Methyloterricola oryzae: one gene and its partners. The protein of the gene in region 2 interacts with the protein of the main gene of each other region in a pairwise test. Links are inferred from orthologs where the notes say so. Each region holds a gene or a part of one and is shown on either strand. Other genes may lie near its edges.

Region 1 (2,985 bases), on a different replicon or contig from region 2:
CAGCAACAGGCGCGCGTGCCGGTCCGCAGTCGCGAGACTGATGGATTTAAGCTGACTGGCGGCTGCGGCATCTGCAACCAGCAGCGACAGCAGAAAAACAAGGCGACTTGCAATATTCAACATAACCGTCCGACGACCGCCTCGCGGGCCCATGACCTTAACGCAGCAAGCGGAATGGCCGCAAGCTTTTTCTTATTAAAATGTCGCGAAGCGACTTCATGTCCCCCGCGCATGTCCGCACAGGGAGCCGGCCTGAACGCCAACGCGGTCTGTGCTGCAGTGTCGCGTGGCGCCCCGGCCGCTTACGCGTCCATCATCGCCCTCAGTACAGCCTCGCCGCAGGGGGTTGAGGCCAGGGCCGAAAGCTGGCGTGATGTTCCGTGTACGAGCAAGGATAGATCAAGATCGGCAACTGGCAACAGGCCGGCGCCGCGCTCGGGCCACTCGACAAAGCAAATGGCATCGGGTCGGAAGAAATCCCGGATGCCCATCCACTCCAACTCCTCCGGATCGGCCAGCCGGTACAGGTCGAAATGAAAGAACGTCGCTTCCCCGATCCGGTATTCCTCCACCAGGGTATACGTGGGGCTTTTTACGGCGCCGGTGTATCCGCCGGCGCGCAGTGCGCCGCGCACCAGGGTAGTCTTGCCGGCTCCCAAATCGCCGTGCAGGAACACCACGCAGCCCGGGATCAGGGCGTCAAACAAGCGCCCGCCGAAAGCCAAGGTTTCCGCCTCGTCCGCCAGCAGCCGCTTCATGGATTGACCAGACGCCGCAGATGCGGAAAAAGATCCGAGGCCAGCAAACCGCGCTCGCCGCCCTCGGCGGCCGCCAGGTCTGCCGCCGCCGCATGCGCCACGACACCCATTTCTGCAGCCGTCTGCACACTCACTCCCTGGGCAATGAGGCCAGCGATGACGCCCGTCAGCACATCGCCCATGCCGCCCGAAGCCATGCCGGGGTTACCGAGCCGGCAGATGCGGGGCACGTCATCCCCACCGCGCACAAGGCTGCCGGCTCCCTTCAGCACCAGGACACCGCCGTATCGCTCCTGCAGACTCGCGGCGGCGGCGAAACGGTCGCGCTGAACCTCCCCCGAAGCGACTCCCAACAGGCGACCCGCCTCGCCCGGATGGGGCGTCAGCACCCAGTCATCCCGCCGGCGCGGATCGGCCGCCAGCAGATTGAGTCCGTCGGCATCCACCACCAGAGGCAGGGCAGAGTCGATTACGGCCCTGAATAGATCCCGTGCCCATGGGGATTGCCCGAGTCCCGGGCCGACCGCCACCACGCTGGCCGAGCGCAGCAGACCGTCCAGTTCCGCCGCCGATTCCACACCACGGCACATGAGTTCCGGGCGGGTCAGATTCAAGACCGAGGCATGCTGGGGCCGGGTGGCGATGGACACCAGTCCGGCGCCCACCCGCGCCGCTGCTTCCGCCGCCATGCGGGCCGCGCCAGCAAACCCGCAGTCGCCGCCCACCACCAGCACATGGCCGCAGTGGCCCTTGTGGGCGGTTCGGCTACGCGTAGGCAAATCCAGCGGCGGGCACGGAAGCAATTCCGCCGAAGCCTTCTGAGAATGCTGCACCGCCACCGGCGTATCCAGATCGGCGAAACGCAGCTCCCCGCAACAATCCGGGCCCTCGCCGGTGAACAGGCCCTGCTTGAGGCCGATGAAACTCACAGTGACCTGAGCGCGCACGGCCGCGCCCAGGATCGCGCCGGTGTCCGCATGGAGCCCCGAGGGAATATCCAGGGCCAGCACGCCGCCCGCAAAGCGGTTGATCGCACCGATCACCTGTTCGTAGACGCCGCTGACCGGGCGGTCCAGCCCGGTGCCCAGAAGCCCGTCCACCAGTACCTCGGCACCTTCGAAACCTTCCGGGATGAAATCCAGCACCGGACCATCCGCCTGGCGGTAATCCTGCCAGGCTTTCAGCGCATCGCCGCGCAAGTGTGCCGGGTCGGCGACCGGATAGACCCGCACGTCCATGCCCTCGGCCCTGGCCAGGCGCGCCAGCACATAGCCATCGCCGCCGTTGTTGCCGCTCCCGCACAGAACCGATACGGTGCGCGCGCCCGGCCAGCGCTGGCGGAGTACGTCCAGTGCCGCCGCGCCAGCCCGGCACATCAGCTCGTAACCTGGAATACCGATGGTTTCGATGGCGAAACGGTCCATCGCACGGACCTGCTCGGCCCGGAACAGATGCCGCGGCAAACTCGGATTGTCGTGGGTAGTCATTGGACGCTAAGCTAGTTTTACGCGGCGCGACTCGTGCGCCGGCCCTATCAGGTGCCCATTGTCGCCAAACCCCACACCGACGCCAAGCTCCGGATCTGAAGCGGAACCCGCATTGCCCGACACGGTCACCCTCGCCCGCCACATCAAGGCCTGGGGAAGGGAACTCGGCTTTCAGGCCCTGGGCATCACGGACATCGACCTCAGCGAGGCGGAGGGCCAACTGCAGGCTTGGCTGGACGACGGCTTCCACGGCGAGATGGACTATATGGCGCGTCATGGCAGCAAACGCAGCCGGCCGCAGGAACTGGTGCCAGGCACGCTGCGGGTCATCAGCGCGCGCATGGACTACCTGCCAGAACCTCGGGAAAGCCTGCGCGAGCGCCTGGAAGACCCCGCAGCGGCGTATATTTCGCGCTATGCCCTGGGCCGGGACTACCACAAGCTCATGCGAGCGCGCCTGCAGCAACTGGCCACGCGCATCGAAGCGGCGGTGGGGCCATTCGGCTATCGGGTCTTCACCGACAGTGCGCCGGTGTTGGAAAAGGCGCTCGCCGAAAAAGCCGGGCTGGGCTGGATCGGCAAGCATTCCAACCTGATCGACCGGAAGGCGGGCTCTTGGTTCTTCCTGGGCGAGATCTATACCGACCTGCCCCTGCCGGTGGACACGCCATTGCCCAATCATTGCGGCAGTTGCAAGGCCTGCATCGACGTCTGCCCCACCCGGGCCATCGTCGCACCTT
Region 2 (7,886 bases):
ATTCCGGTGGTGTAGCGGTGTTCAGCAGTTTATGGCCCTGTTCACGGTAAGCTTGGCAGCTTGCCTCCACGGCTTCGACCGCGCTGGCGACCTGCACGTCCACGCTCGCCAGGGCGGCTTCGACCCCCTGGCGCAGTCCTTTCAGGGCGGTGCGCTCGGCCGAGGGCTTCAGCATCCGGTGCAGCGCGAACGGAAGCAGCCAGGCGATGGCGATCAACAGGCCGCCGTGTATGGCAAAATCCGTTCCCAAATAGCCGCTGTGGGTCAGGGCGCTCTGGTAGTAGGTGGTGACCACGTCGTAGGACACCCAGCCGATGGCGGACAACGGCAGCAGGATGGCGCAGATCCCGGTGGTCTTGAGCAGTAGGCGCTGCAGTGTGTTGCCGGGATTGGCCAGGGCCAGCCGCAGGCTCTTTTGCGCTTCATTCAGCACCCGCGCACGGGCCTTGCGCGCCGGCTCCTGCAGGGCCGCCCGCAGCGGCGAGCGCGGCACGCCGGCATCCCCGGCTTCCAGCAGGAGACGATCGAGGGCATCCTGCAGCTGCATCTGCGCCCAGTCGTCCCACAACAGCGAAGGCGCAGCCGGCTTGTCCGGTCGGGTTTCGGAGTCTCCGTCGCCGTCGAGCTTGAGCCGCTTCAACAATGGGCTTGCCTCGTGACGCACGAAGGCCCTGGCGGCTTCCTGAAGGGGCCAGGCCAAACCGCGCAGCAGTGTCCGGCGCGCTTCGTCCCAGGTATCCGACCAGAACGCACGCAGGTTCTCGAAGGCCCGCTCGGCGCCCAGGTCCTCCAGGCATGAGGCCACCTGGTGGCGCAGGTCCTCCAGGCGCTGTTGCAGGGCTCGCGCCTCCAACTGTTGGATCACGTGCTCGTCGGCCAGGGACTGGATGGTCTCCTGCAGGCGTTCGAAATCATCGGCAGCGCCCAGACGGCGGCAGTCCGTGCACAGGATCAGCGGGTCGGCGAAGCCGCCTTGCGACAGCAGCTTGAGAAAGTCCTGCTGTTGCAGCGGATCTCCCAGGTCCCACTGGTTCATGACGAACAGCCAGGCATGGTCGCGGCAATGCCGCTGCAGCAGGCGCCATCCCTTGTCATCGCGGTAGCGTTCCGGGCTGACCACATAGACCAGCACGTCGATGTGGGGCAGCCAGTCCATGACCAGATCGCGGTTGCCGATTTCGGTGCTGTCGATGTCGGGCATGTCGATCCACAGCACCTGCCGCCTCTGCTCGTCGCGGTGGTAGGCGCTGCGCACCCGGTCCAGGGGAAACCCGGCGGGAAGCTGGCGTATGCGCATGGATTCGTGCAGGTAGATCGACACCTCGCGCGAAGTGGGGCGCTCGATGCCGGTGCGGGCGATGTCCTCTCCCGCCAGGCGATTGAGCAGGGTGCTCTTGCCCACGCCGGTGCCGCCGAAGAACGCGACCACCAGGGGGCGGTGCAGGTCGGCGTCGAACAGGGTGGCCGGGGAACGGGTCTCCAGGGTTTCCAGCCGCGCGACATGCTCCGCGTCCAGCCAGCCTTGGGCCTGCCCGTCCAGGGCCCAGCGCCGCACCTCGCCGGTCAGTTGCTCGAGGAACTCACGCATGGGAGAAAATTTCCGACTCGACGGACTGCAAGGCGGGTTCCGGCAATTGGAAGCGGCCTTCGGAACGCAGCCGCTCGGGCAGACGCGCGAGAGCCAAGCCCGGCTCGCGGCCCAGGAGTTCGGTGACCTGCTGGCGCTGGCGCTGCTTCAGCTCGGCTTCCGCCCGGCTGAGGTAATGCCCCAGCGCGCTTTCCGCGAGCAGGGAAGTGAGCGAGAGGATGGCGGGCGCCAGCACGAAATCCTGCACGCCGATGCCGCCCGTATGCAGGGCCACCGCCAGGGCCGCCGCATCGGTGGTGAGGCGCGTGGCTCGCAAACTGTTGAGGATGGCCGGGTGTTCACGCAGGCGGTCGTACAACTGGCGGGCCGTGTGCTCGATCTCGGGCTGAAAGGCGCGGTGGTACGCGGCGATGGCGGCGTAGCTGCGGTCGGCCTGCAGCCGCTGCTCGCGCCGCAGCAGTTGCGCGACTTCCTGCCACCAGTCGCGCATGGCGCCGGCTTCTTCGGACCGCTCCAGGGCGGTCTCGCCCAACTGCAGCAGCAGGTGATCCACCGCCTGGCGCAGCACGGCGATTTCCTGGCCGGCCTCGCCCTTGTGGCCGCTCAGGGAGCGGCCCAGGCGGCTCAGTTGGCGCACCGGCCAGGTGACGATGCTGCGCGCGGTCAGCAGGGCCCTGGCTACGCCGGGAATTTCCAGCAGGGTCAGGAGTTCCGCCAGGGCGCGCTGAAAGGTTTCGTAATGCTGCGGGTGGTCGAGAAAATCCCGCTGATAGACCGCAAGCCCCGCCTCCGTGGCTTCCTCCACATGACGGCGCCATTCCGCCAGGGCGGCATGCTCGACCCGGGCGGGGGCGGTCCACGCGCTCCAGTGGCGGCGCAGCAGTTCCTGGCAATGTGCCCCTTGGGATTCCCGGTGTACGCGGGCGATGCAGCGGCGTAGCACGCCGTCCAGCGCGTTCCGGGCAGCGACCAACGCCCCAGGGCCTTTCTCCAGATACGGCAGCACCACCACCGGCGCCGGCACGTCCTTGCGCACGCTGCGCCACTTCTCTTCCAATGAACGTGAAAGCGCCGCGGCCGATTCGTCCGGCACCTTGTTCAGGCAGATGGCGGTGGGTTGTCCCAGGGGTTCGAGCAGTCGCATGGTGTCCCAGACGGTCTGGTCGGCGTACTTGTCCTTGCTGACCACCAGCAGCACCACGTCGGCCAGCGCGACGGTGCGCAGGACTCCGGCGCGGTAGTCATCGGCGTCGACCGAGTCGAAATCCGGGGTGTCCCACACCACCGCCGGGGCGAGTTCATGTCCGGCACCGCCCGCATCGGTCAGGGCATAAGCGTCGTAGCGGTCGGCGCTGAGCTGGTCCAGGGGCGTGGCTGATTGGCCGAAATAGGCTGCCGCCCAAGCGGTATCGCCCGTGCCCAGCGCGAAACCTTGGGGATGCACGGTGAAGCCCGCCAGGGGGCTGACCCTTGCCATGTCGGTTCCCAGCAGGACGTTGGTGACCGAACTCTTGCCCACCTGGGTGGGCCCGATGACCGCAATCTGGATGGGATGGTCGGGGTGGCGGGCCAGCAGTTCGCCCTTTTGCAGGGCATTCTCCGCCAGCCGAAGGGAAACCAGGCTGCGCGCCAGCGACTCGCTGTTCGACGGACTGCGCGTTGCCTGCAGCACGGATTCATGGCGCTGCCGGATCAGGCGGATGACGGATAGGAGGTCTGGGTTCACGGGGCGGCCGCTGACGGCAAAGTCGGTATTGTACACGATCGCATTGCGGGCTGAGTTCGCGCCCGTGGGGCTTGCAGGTGTTGTCTTGGCGCGGTTCATTCCTTCCATTCCCGTGAGGCAGCTTCGATCCGGCAAAAGCAGTTTTTCCAAATTCCTTTAGGGTTTATGGCCCCAAGATGGCTCATCTGCATTATCATTGCGACATTCGCGCGGGAATTCCGCAAGCCCCATTCCGGGCATTCGCGATACCGAGCAGACACTGCGCGCAGACCGCTCCCCGTGCCCCGGACCGCGCACGGCAGGGGACATCGACCGTTGCGCCGCGGCCGTCGCCTCAAGGATAAAACAGGACGAATCATCAATGACATCACCTTCTACAAAGAAGGCCCGAAACTTCAAACTCAACGATCCCTACGCGCAACGCGAAGCGGAAAAATACGAACGCCCCATTCCCAGCCGCGAACTGATCCTTGAACAGATCAAGGAGAAGGCGGTGCCCTTGTGCCTGGAGGAACTGGCGGACCTTCTGGGCGTGGACGACGAGCAGGACATCGAGTCCCTGCGCCGCCGGCTGAATGCCATGGAACGGGACGGCCAGTTGCTGCGCAACCGACGCGAGCGTTATTGCTATGTCAATCACAAGGATCTGATCGCGGGCCGCGTGCTCGGCCATCCCGACGGCTTCGGCTTCCTGCGCCCCGACGACGGCAGCGAGGACTTGTTCATCTCGCCCAAGGAAATGCGGGTGCTGATGCACGAGGACCGGGCCCTGGCCAGCGTGCGCGGTGTCGACCGGCGCGGGCGGCGCGAGGCGGCCATCATCGAGGTGCTGGAGCACAATACCTGGCATCTCGTGGGCCGGCTCTACAGTGAGCGCGGCATCTACAGCGTGGTGCCGGACAGCAAGCACATCGTGCACGAGTTCATCGTCGCGCCGGAGGATCTCTCGGGTGCTCGCGAGGGGCAGATCGTGGTGGTCGAGATCATCGCCCAGCCCACCCGCCACCGCCAGCCCACCGGCCGCATCATCGAGGTGCTGGGTGACCATATGGCCCCCGGCCTGGAAATCGAGGTGGCGATCCGCTCCCACGACCTGCCCAATGTCTGGCCGGAGGAAGTGGAAAAAGAGATCTCCGGGCTCGGCCGGGAGGTGCCGGAAGAGGCCAAGGCCGGGCGCATCGACCTGCGCAAGCTGCCCCTGGTGACCATCGACGGCGAGGACGCCCGCGACTTTGATGACGCGGTCTACTGCGAGCCCACCCCCAAGGGCTGGAAGCTCTATGTGGCCATCGCCGACGTGTCCCATTACGTCAGGCCCAGCACCGCCCTGGACCGGGAGGCGCAGCGGCGCGGCACCTCGGTGTATTTCCCCGAGCGCGTCATTCCCATGCTCCCGGAAGTACTCTCCAACGGATTGTGCTCCATCAACCCGGAGGAAGACCGGCTGTGCATGGTCTGCGAGATGCTGCTCAACAGCGCCGGCAAGATCACCCGCTCCAAGTTCTACCCGGCGGTGATGCGCTCGCACGCGCGGCTCACTTATAACGAGGTGGCCAAGATCTTGGTGGACAAGGACAAAGCGGCGCGCAAGAAGCGCAGCGCACTGCTGCCCCATCTGGAAGAACTCTACAAGGTCTACCAACTCCTGCACGAGGCGCGCGAGGAGCGCGGCGCCATGGATTTCGACACCCAGGAGTCGAAGATCGTGTTCGGCGAGGATCGCAAGATCGAGAACATCGTGCCGGTCAGCCGCAACGACGCCCACCGTCTGATCGAGGAGTGCATGCTGGCCGCCAACACCTGCGCGGCACGCTTCCTGGCCAAGTCCAAAGTTCCGCACTTGTTGCGCATACATGACGGGCCGTCCCTTGAGAAGCTGACGGACCTGCGCAGCTTTCTGGGGGAGGTCGGGCTCAGCCTGGCCGGCGGCGACAAGCCCGAGCCCAAGCACTATTTCCAACTACTGGAGAAGATCGCCGGGCGTCCCGACGAGCACCTGATCCAGACGGTGCTGCTGCGCTCTTTGTCCCAGGCAGTCTACAGCCCCGAGAAGAAAGGCCATTTCGGCCTGGCGTTGGAGTCCTATACCCATTTCACGTCCCCCATTCGCCGCTATCCGGACCTGCTGGTGCACCGGGGCATCAAGTACGCCCTGGAGGGGCGCGCGCCGGAGGCCTTCGGCTATTCCGGCAGCGACATGGTGCTGTTCGGCGAGCACTGTTCCGCCGCCGAGCGCCGCGCCGACGAGGCCACCCGCGATGTGGTGAGCTGGCTCAAGTGCGAGTACATGCAGTCCAAGCTGGGCGAGGAGTTCGACGGGGTGATTTCCGCCGTCACCTCTTTCGGCTTCTTCGTGGAGCTCACCGATATCTTCGTGGAAGGCCTGGTGCACATCTCCAACCTGGACAAGGACTACTTCCACTATGATCCCATCGGCCATCGCCTGGTGGGCGAACGCAGCGGCGTCACCTACCGGCTGGGCGACAAGGTGCGCGTGTTGGTGGCGCGGGTGGATCTGGATGAGCGCAAGATGGACTTCGAATTGCTGAAGGCGGTGCCGAAGGCCAAGGAAGGAACCGCGCGCAAGCGTCGCCGCCGCCCACGCAAGGGATGAGCGCGCGCCGCCGTATCTTCGGCCTGCACGCCGCGCAGTCGGCTCTCGCGAACACGCCCGACAAGCTCGTAACCGCCTGGTTGGACGAACAGCGCGCCGATCAGCGCCTGAGCGCCTTGCGGCGCGATCTGGAGCGCCTGGGTATCAGCGTGCAGCCGGCCAACCGCAAGACCCTGGATCGGATGGTGGAGGGCCAGAACCATCAAGGCGTGGTGCTGGAGGTGGAACTGCCGCAGGAACGCGGCGAAAACGAGTTGCGCGATGCCCTTGAGGGGCTGCAAAGTCACGCATTTTTCCTGGTGCTCGACCATGTGCAGGACCCGCACAACCTGGGCGCCTGCCTGCGCACGGCGGACGCCGCGGGCGTGCACGGGGTCATCGTTACCAAGGATCAGGCCGCGGGCATCACCCCCGTGGTGAGCAAGGTCGCCTCGGGCGCCGCCGAAACCATGCCCTTGTACAAGGTGACCAACCTGGTTCGCGCCCTGGGCTGGCTGAAGGAGAGCGGTATCTGGATCGCCGGCGCGGCCGGGGAGGCCGAGCGCAGTGTGTACCAGACGGACCTGAACCTGCCCCTGGCCCTGGTGGTGGGCGCCGAAGGCAAGGGATTGCGGCGGCTCACCCGTGACAGCTGCGATTTCCTGCTGCGCATCCCCATGGCCGGGCAGGTGGAAAGCCTTAATCTCTCCGTGGCCACCGGCGTGCTGTTGTTCGAAGCGGTTCGTCAGCGCGCGACCGCTGCCGGGGCAGTGGCTCATTCGGGGGTGTCGTCTTCCTCCTCATCGAGATAGACCACCCCGGTGGTTTCCGCCAGTTCGACGTTGAGGCCGGCCTCGGACGGCTTGAAGCCCATGCGGATCAGGCTGAAATTGGCGTAGAGCAACGGCAACAGGACCAGCGCCGCGAATAGCAGGCGCTCGCGCAGGTTGGCGACGGGTTTCCTGCGGTCAGGTTGCGAATGGCGTCTAAACAGGCTTTTGGGTCCTCGCATGCTGATCTCCCAGAGTTAGGCTGGTTTCGGGGCTTACGCTCTCTGACCCGCCAGGCCTGGCGAAGTTTCCGGTGTCCTTAGCGTCGCCGGGTTTGGTGGATGCGCGCCCGCCCAGTAAACTATGGCTTTTACGGTGGCCTTTCGCCACTGCGTGACAGACCATTTCCCAAGATTGAAGCATGAGTGAACCGAAGGACGGCGTCGACAGCGTGCGCCCGCTGCAGTGGCAGGATGGCGCGCTGCGCGTGCTGGACCAGCGCAAGCTGCCCGATCAGGTCGTGTATGAGGAATTCGCCGGCGCCTCCGGCGTCGCCGAAGCGATTGCCAGCATGCGGGTGCGCGGAGCGCCGGCCATCGGCATCGCCGCCGCCTATGGCGTGGTGCTGGCGGCCCGCGACCGTTATGCGGCGAACCCTGATGCTTGGAAAGACGACATCGCCGAAGACTTCGGCATCCTGGCGGCTTCGCGCCCCACGGCGGTCAACCTGTTCTGGGCGCTGGACCGGATGCGCGAGGCCATTGCGTCCATCGCGGGCGATCCCACGCCGGCCCTGCTGGCGGTGGCGCGCGCCATCCATGAGGATGACATTCGCGCCAACCGCCGCATGGGGGAACTGGGCGCGGAACTGTTGGCCGGTTCCACCGGCCTGCTTACCCATTGCAACACGGGTTCGCTGGCGACCGGTGGATACGGGACCGCCCTGGGCGTGATCAGGACCGCCTGGGCCATGGAGCGGCCTGCGGTGTTTGCCGGCGAGACCCGGCCCTGGTTGCAGGGCGCGCGCCTGACTGTGTGGGAGCTGGAGCAGGATGGCATTCCGGCCACCCTGATCGCCGACTCCGCCGCCGCTTGGCTGATGAAGGCGGGCAAGGTGCAATGGGTGCTGGTGGGCGCCGACCGCATCGCGGCCAATGGCGATACCGCCAACAAGATCGGCACCTATTCCCTGGCGGTGAATGCGCGGCA
Region 3 (3,000 bases), on a different replicon or contig from region 2:
TTTCCACCAGCAGCGATGGCACGTCCGGCGATTTCAGCACCACGAAGCCGGCTTTCTGGACTTCACGGTGATGAAGCTCGTGCCCCTTCCCGAGTTCGTCCAGAATGTGCGCGGCGGCATGATCGCTGTCCTCGATGGCCGCATTCTGGGACAGATCCAACAGCACGGACGCCAGTACCTTGCCCTTGTCGCGCAACTGCACGCCGCCCACCAGATCCGCGCTATTTTCCCGATCAGCCAGCCAGCGCGCCGCGACGCTGCTGGCGCCGTTGTTGGAAAGCGTGAAAACAGACGAGCCTTTGGCTTCGGCATTGATATAGGCATCGGCATGCAGGGACACGAACAGGTCGGCGTGTTCGCGGCGGCTGATGTCGGCGCGCTCTGCCAACTGCACGAACTGGTCGGATTGCCGCGTGAGCACGGCGCGCATGCCCGGCTCCGCGCGGACCATCGCCTCCAGCTTGCGGGCGATGGCCAGCACCACATCCTTCTCACGGGTCCCTGCCGGCCCGATGGCGCCCGTGTCCTTCCCGCCGTGACCGGCGTCGATGACGATGATGCGTTCCTGGGAACGGGACTTGCGCGCAGCCGCCGTGACCTTCTTGGCATCCGCCTTGGAATCCGTCTTTGGGGCAACCCGCTCGCTGGCTGCGGCGGCCCGCGATGGCCCGGTCTCTACCCGGGGCGAGCCTGTCGGCCTGGCCGCGGCCGCGTTACCATCTTCGGCCAACTGGATGACCCATTGCTGGCCCTGATGGGCCGGAAAACAATGCGCACTCACCTGCTTCTTGAGGTCAATCCGCAGGGTCATGCCGTGCCCATCCGCAGAGGCCTTTATGCCTTCAACCAGGGGATGGGACGCCGGGGGCTGTTTCAATGTGGCGGCCATCTGCGTGTCGCGCAAGCGGAACACCAGTCGGCGGTGGTTTGGATCCAGACTCAAGGATGATTCGGCGGGGGCGGAAAGATCCAGCAACAGGCGCGCGTGCCGGTCCGCAGTCGCGAGACTGATGGATTTAAGCTGACTGGCGGCTGCGGCATCTGCAACCAGCAGCGACAGCAGAAAAACAAGGCGACTTGCAATATTCAACATAACCGTCCGACGACCGCCTCGCGGGCCCATGACCTTAACGCAGCAAGCGGAATGGCCGCAAGCTTTTTCTTATTAAAATGTCGCGAAGCGACTTCATGTCCCCCGCGCATGTCCGCACAGGGAGCCGGCCTGAACGCCAACGCGGTCTGTGCTGCAGTGTCGCGTGGCGCCCCGGCCGCTTACGCGTCCATCATCGCCCTCAGTACAGCCTCGCCGCAGGGGGTTGAGGCCAGGGCCGAAAGCTGGCGTGATGTTCCGTGTACGAGCAAGGATAGATCAAGATCGGCAACTGGCAACAGGCCGGCGCCGCGCTCGGGCCACTCGACAAAGCAAATGGCATCGGGTCGGAAGAAATCCCGGATGCCCATCCACTCCAACTCCTCCGGATCGGCCAGCCGGTACAGGTCGAAATGAAAGAACGTCGCTTCCCCGATCCGGTATTCCTCCACCAGGGTATACGTGGGGCTTTTTACGGCGCCGGTGTATCCGCCGGCGCGCAGTGCGCCGCGCACCAGGGTAGTCTTGCCGGCTCCCAAATCGCCGTGCAGGAACACCACGCAGCCCGGGATCAGGGCGTCAAACAAGCGCCCGCCGAAAGCCAAGGTTTCCGCCTCGTCCGCCAGCAGCCGCTTCATGGATTGACCAGACGCCGCAGATGCGGAAAAAGATCCGAGGCCAGCAAACCGCGCTCGCCGCCCTCGGCGGCCGCCAGGTCTGCCGCCGCCGCATGCGCCACGACACCCATTTCTGCAGCCGTCTGCACACTCACTCCCTGGGCAATGAGGCCAGCGATGACGCCCGTCAGCACATCGCCCATGCCGCCCGAAGCCATGCCGGGGTTACCGAGCCGGCAGATGCGGGGCACGTCATCCCCACCGCGCACAAGGCTGCCGGCTCCCTTCAGCACCAGGACACCGCCGTATCGCTCCTGCAGACTCGCGGCGGCGGCGAAACGGTCGCGCTGAACCTCCCCCGAAGCGACTCCCAACAGGCGACCCGCCTCGCCCGGATGGGGCGTCAGCACCCAGTCATCCCGCCGGCGCGGATCGGCCGCCAGCAGATTGAGTCCGTCGGCATCCACCACCAGAGGCAGGGCAGAGTCGATTACGGCCCTGAATAGATCCCGTGCCCATGGGGATTGCCCGAGTCCCGGGCCGACCGCCACCACGCTGGCCGAGCGCAGCAGACCGTCCAGTTCCGCCGCCGATTCCACACCACGGCACATGAGTTCCGGGCGGGTCAGATTCAAGACCGAGGCATGCTGGGGCCGGGTGGCGATGGACACCAGTCCGGCGCCCACCCGCGCCGCTGCTTCCGCCGCCATGCGGGCCGCGCCAGCAAACCCGCAGTCGCCGCCCACCACCAGCACATGGCCGCAGTGGCCCTTGTGGGCGGTTCGGCTACGCGTAGGCAAATCCAGCGGCGGGCACGGAAGCAATTCCGCCGAAGCCTTCTGAGAATGCTGCACCGCCACCGGCGTATCCAGATCGGCGAAACGCAGCTCCCCGCAACAATCCGGGCCCTCGCCGGTGAACAGGCCCTGCTTGAGGCCGATGAAACTCACAGTGACCTGAGCGCGCACGGCCGCGCCCAGGATCGCGCCGGTGTCCGCATGGAGCCCCGAGGGAATATCCAGGGCCAGCACGCCGCCCGCAAAGCGGTTGATCGCACCGATCACCTGTTCGTAGACGCCGCTGACCGGGCGGTCCAGCCCGGTGCCCAGAAGCCCGTCCACCAGTACCTCGGCACCTTCGAAACCTTCCGGGATGAAATCCAGCACCGGACCATCCGCCTGGCGGTAATCCTGCCAGGCTTTCAGCGCATCGCCGCGCAAGTGTGCCGGGTCGGCGACCGGATAGACCCGCACGTCCATGCCCTCGGCCCTGGCCAGGCGCGCCAGCACATAG

Evidence for each region. The genes of interacting proteins can lie anywhere in the genome.
Region 1: the proteins of rlmB (region 2) and EK23_RS04925 interact in binary tests that used the Escherichia coli proteins (3 or more experiments, as listed by UniProt). The link is inferred for Methyloterricola oryzae from one-to-one orthologs.
Region 3: the proteins of rlmB (region 2) and tsaE interact in binary tests that used the Escherichia coli proteins (3 or more experiments, as listed by UniProt). The link is inferred for Methyloterricola oryzae from one-to-one orthologs.

What each region holds. Positions count from the first base shown.
Region 1 is NZ_JYNS01000002.1:259,260-262,244, reverse strand. It holds EK23_RS04925 (bifunctional ADP-dependent NAD(P)H-hydrate dehydratase/NAD(P)H-hydrate epimerase), read right to left. Parts: upstream 2,246-2,985; coding sequence 755-2,245; downstream 1-754. Other genes in the region: queG (tRNA epoxyqueuosine(34) reductase QueG), read left to right, coding at 2,358-2,985; tsaE (tRNA (adenosine(37)-N6)-threonylcarbamoyltransferase complex ATPase subunit type 1 TsaE), read right to left, coding at 303-758; EK23_RS04935 (N-acetylmuramoyl-L-alanine amidase), read right to left, coding at 1-123. UniProt on the Escherichia coli protein: Bifunctional enzyme that catalyzes the epimerization of the S- and R-forms of NAD(P)HX and the dehydration of the S-form of NAD(P)HX at the expense of ADP, which is converted to AMP.
Region 2 is NZ_JYNS01000004.1:147,084-154,969, reverse strand. What follows is about bases 4,823-7,821. They hold rlmB (23S rRNA (guanosine(2251)-2'-O)-methyltransferase RlmB), read left to right. Parts: upstream 4,823-5,924; coding sequence 5,925-6,719; downstream 6,720-7,821. Other genes in these bases: mtnA (S-methyl-5-thioribose-1-phosphate isomerase), read left to right, coding at 7,099-7,821; EK23_RS08080 (hypothetical protein), read right to left, coding at 6,683-6,919; rnr (ribonuclease R), read left to right, coding at 4,823-5,928. Also shown: EK23_RS08100 (GTPase), read right to left, coding at 1-1,588; EK23_RS08095 (GTPase domain-containing protein), read right to left, coding at 1,581-3,413; more of rnr, read left to right, coding at 3,676-4,822; more of mtnA, read left to right, coding at 7,822-7,886. UniProt on the Escherichia coli protein: Specifically methylates the ribose of guanosine 2251 in 23S rRNA.
Region 3 is NZ_JYNS01000002.1:260,215-263,214, reverse strand. It holds tsaE (tRNA (adenosine(37)-N6)-threonylcarbamoyltransferase complex ATPase subunit type 1 TsaE), read right to left. Parts: upstream 1,729-3,000; coding sequence 1,273-1,728; downstream 1-1,272. Other genes in the region: EK23_RS04925 (bifunctional ADP-dependent NAD(P)H-hydrate dehydratase/NAD(P)H-hydrate epimerase), read right to left, coding at 1,725-3,000; EK23_RS04935 (N-acetylmuramoyl-L-alanine amidase), read right to left, coding at 1-1,093. UniProt on the Escherichia coli protein: Required for the formation of a threonylcarbamoyl group on adenosine at position 37 (t(6)A37) in tRNAs that read codons beginning with adenine.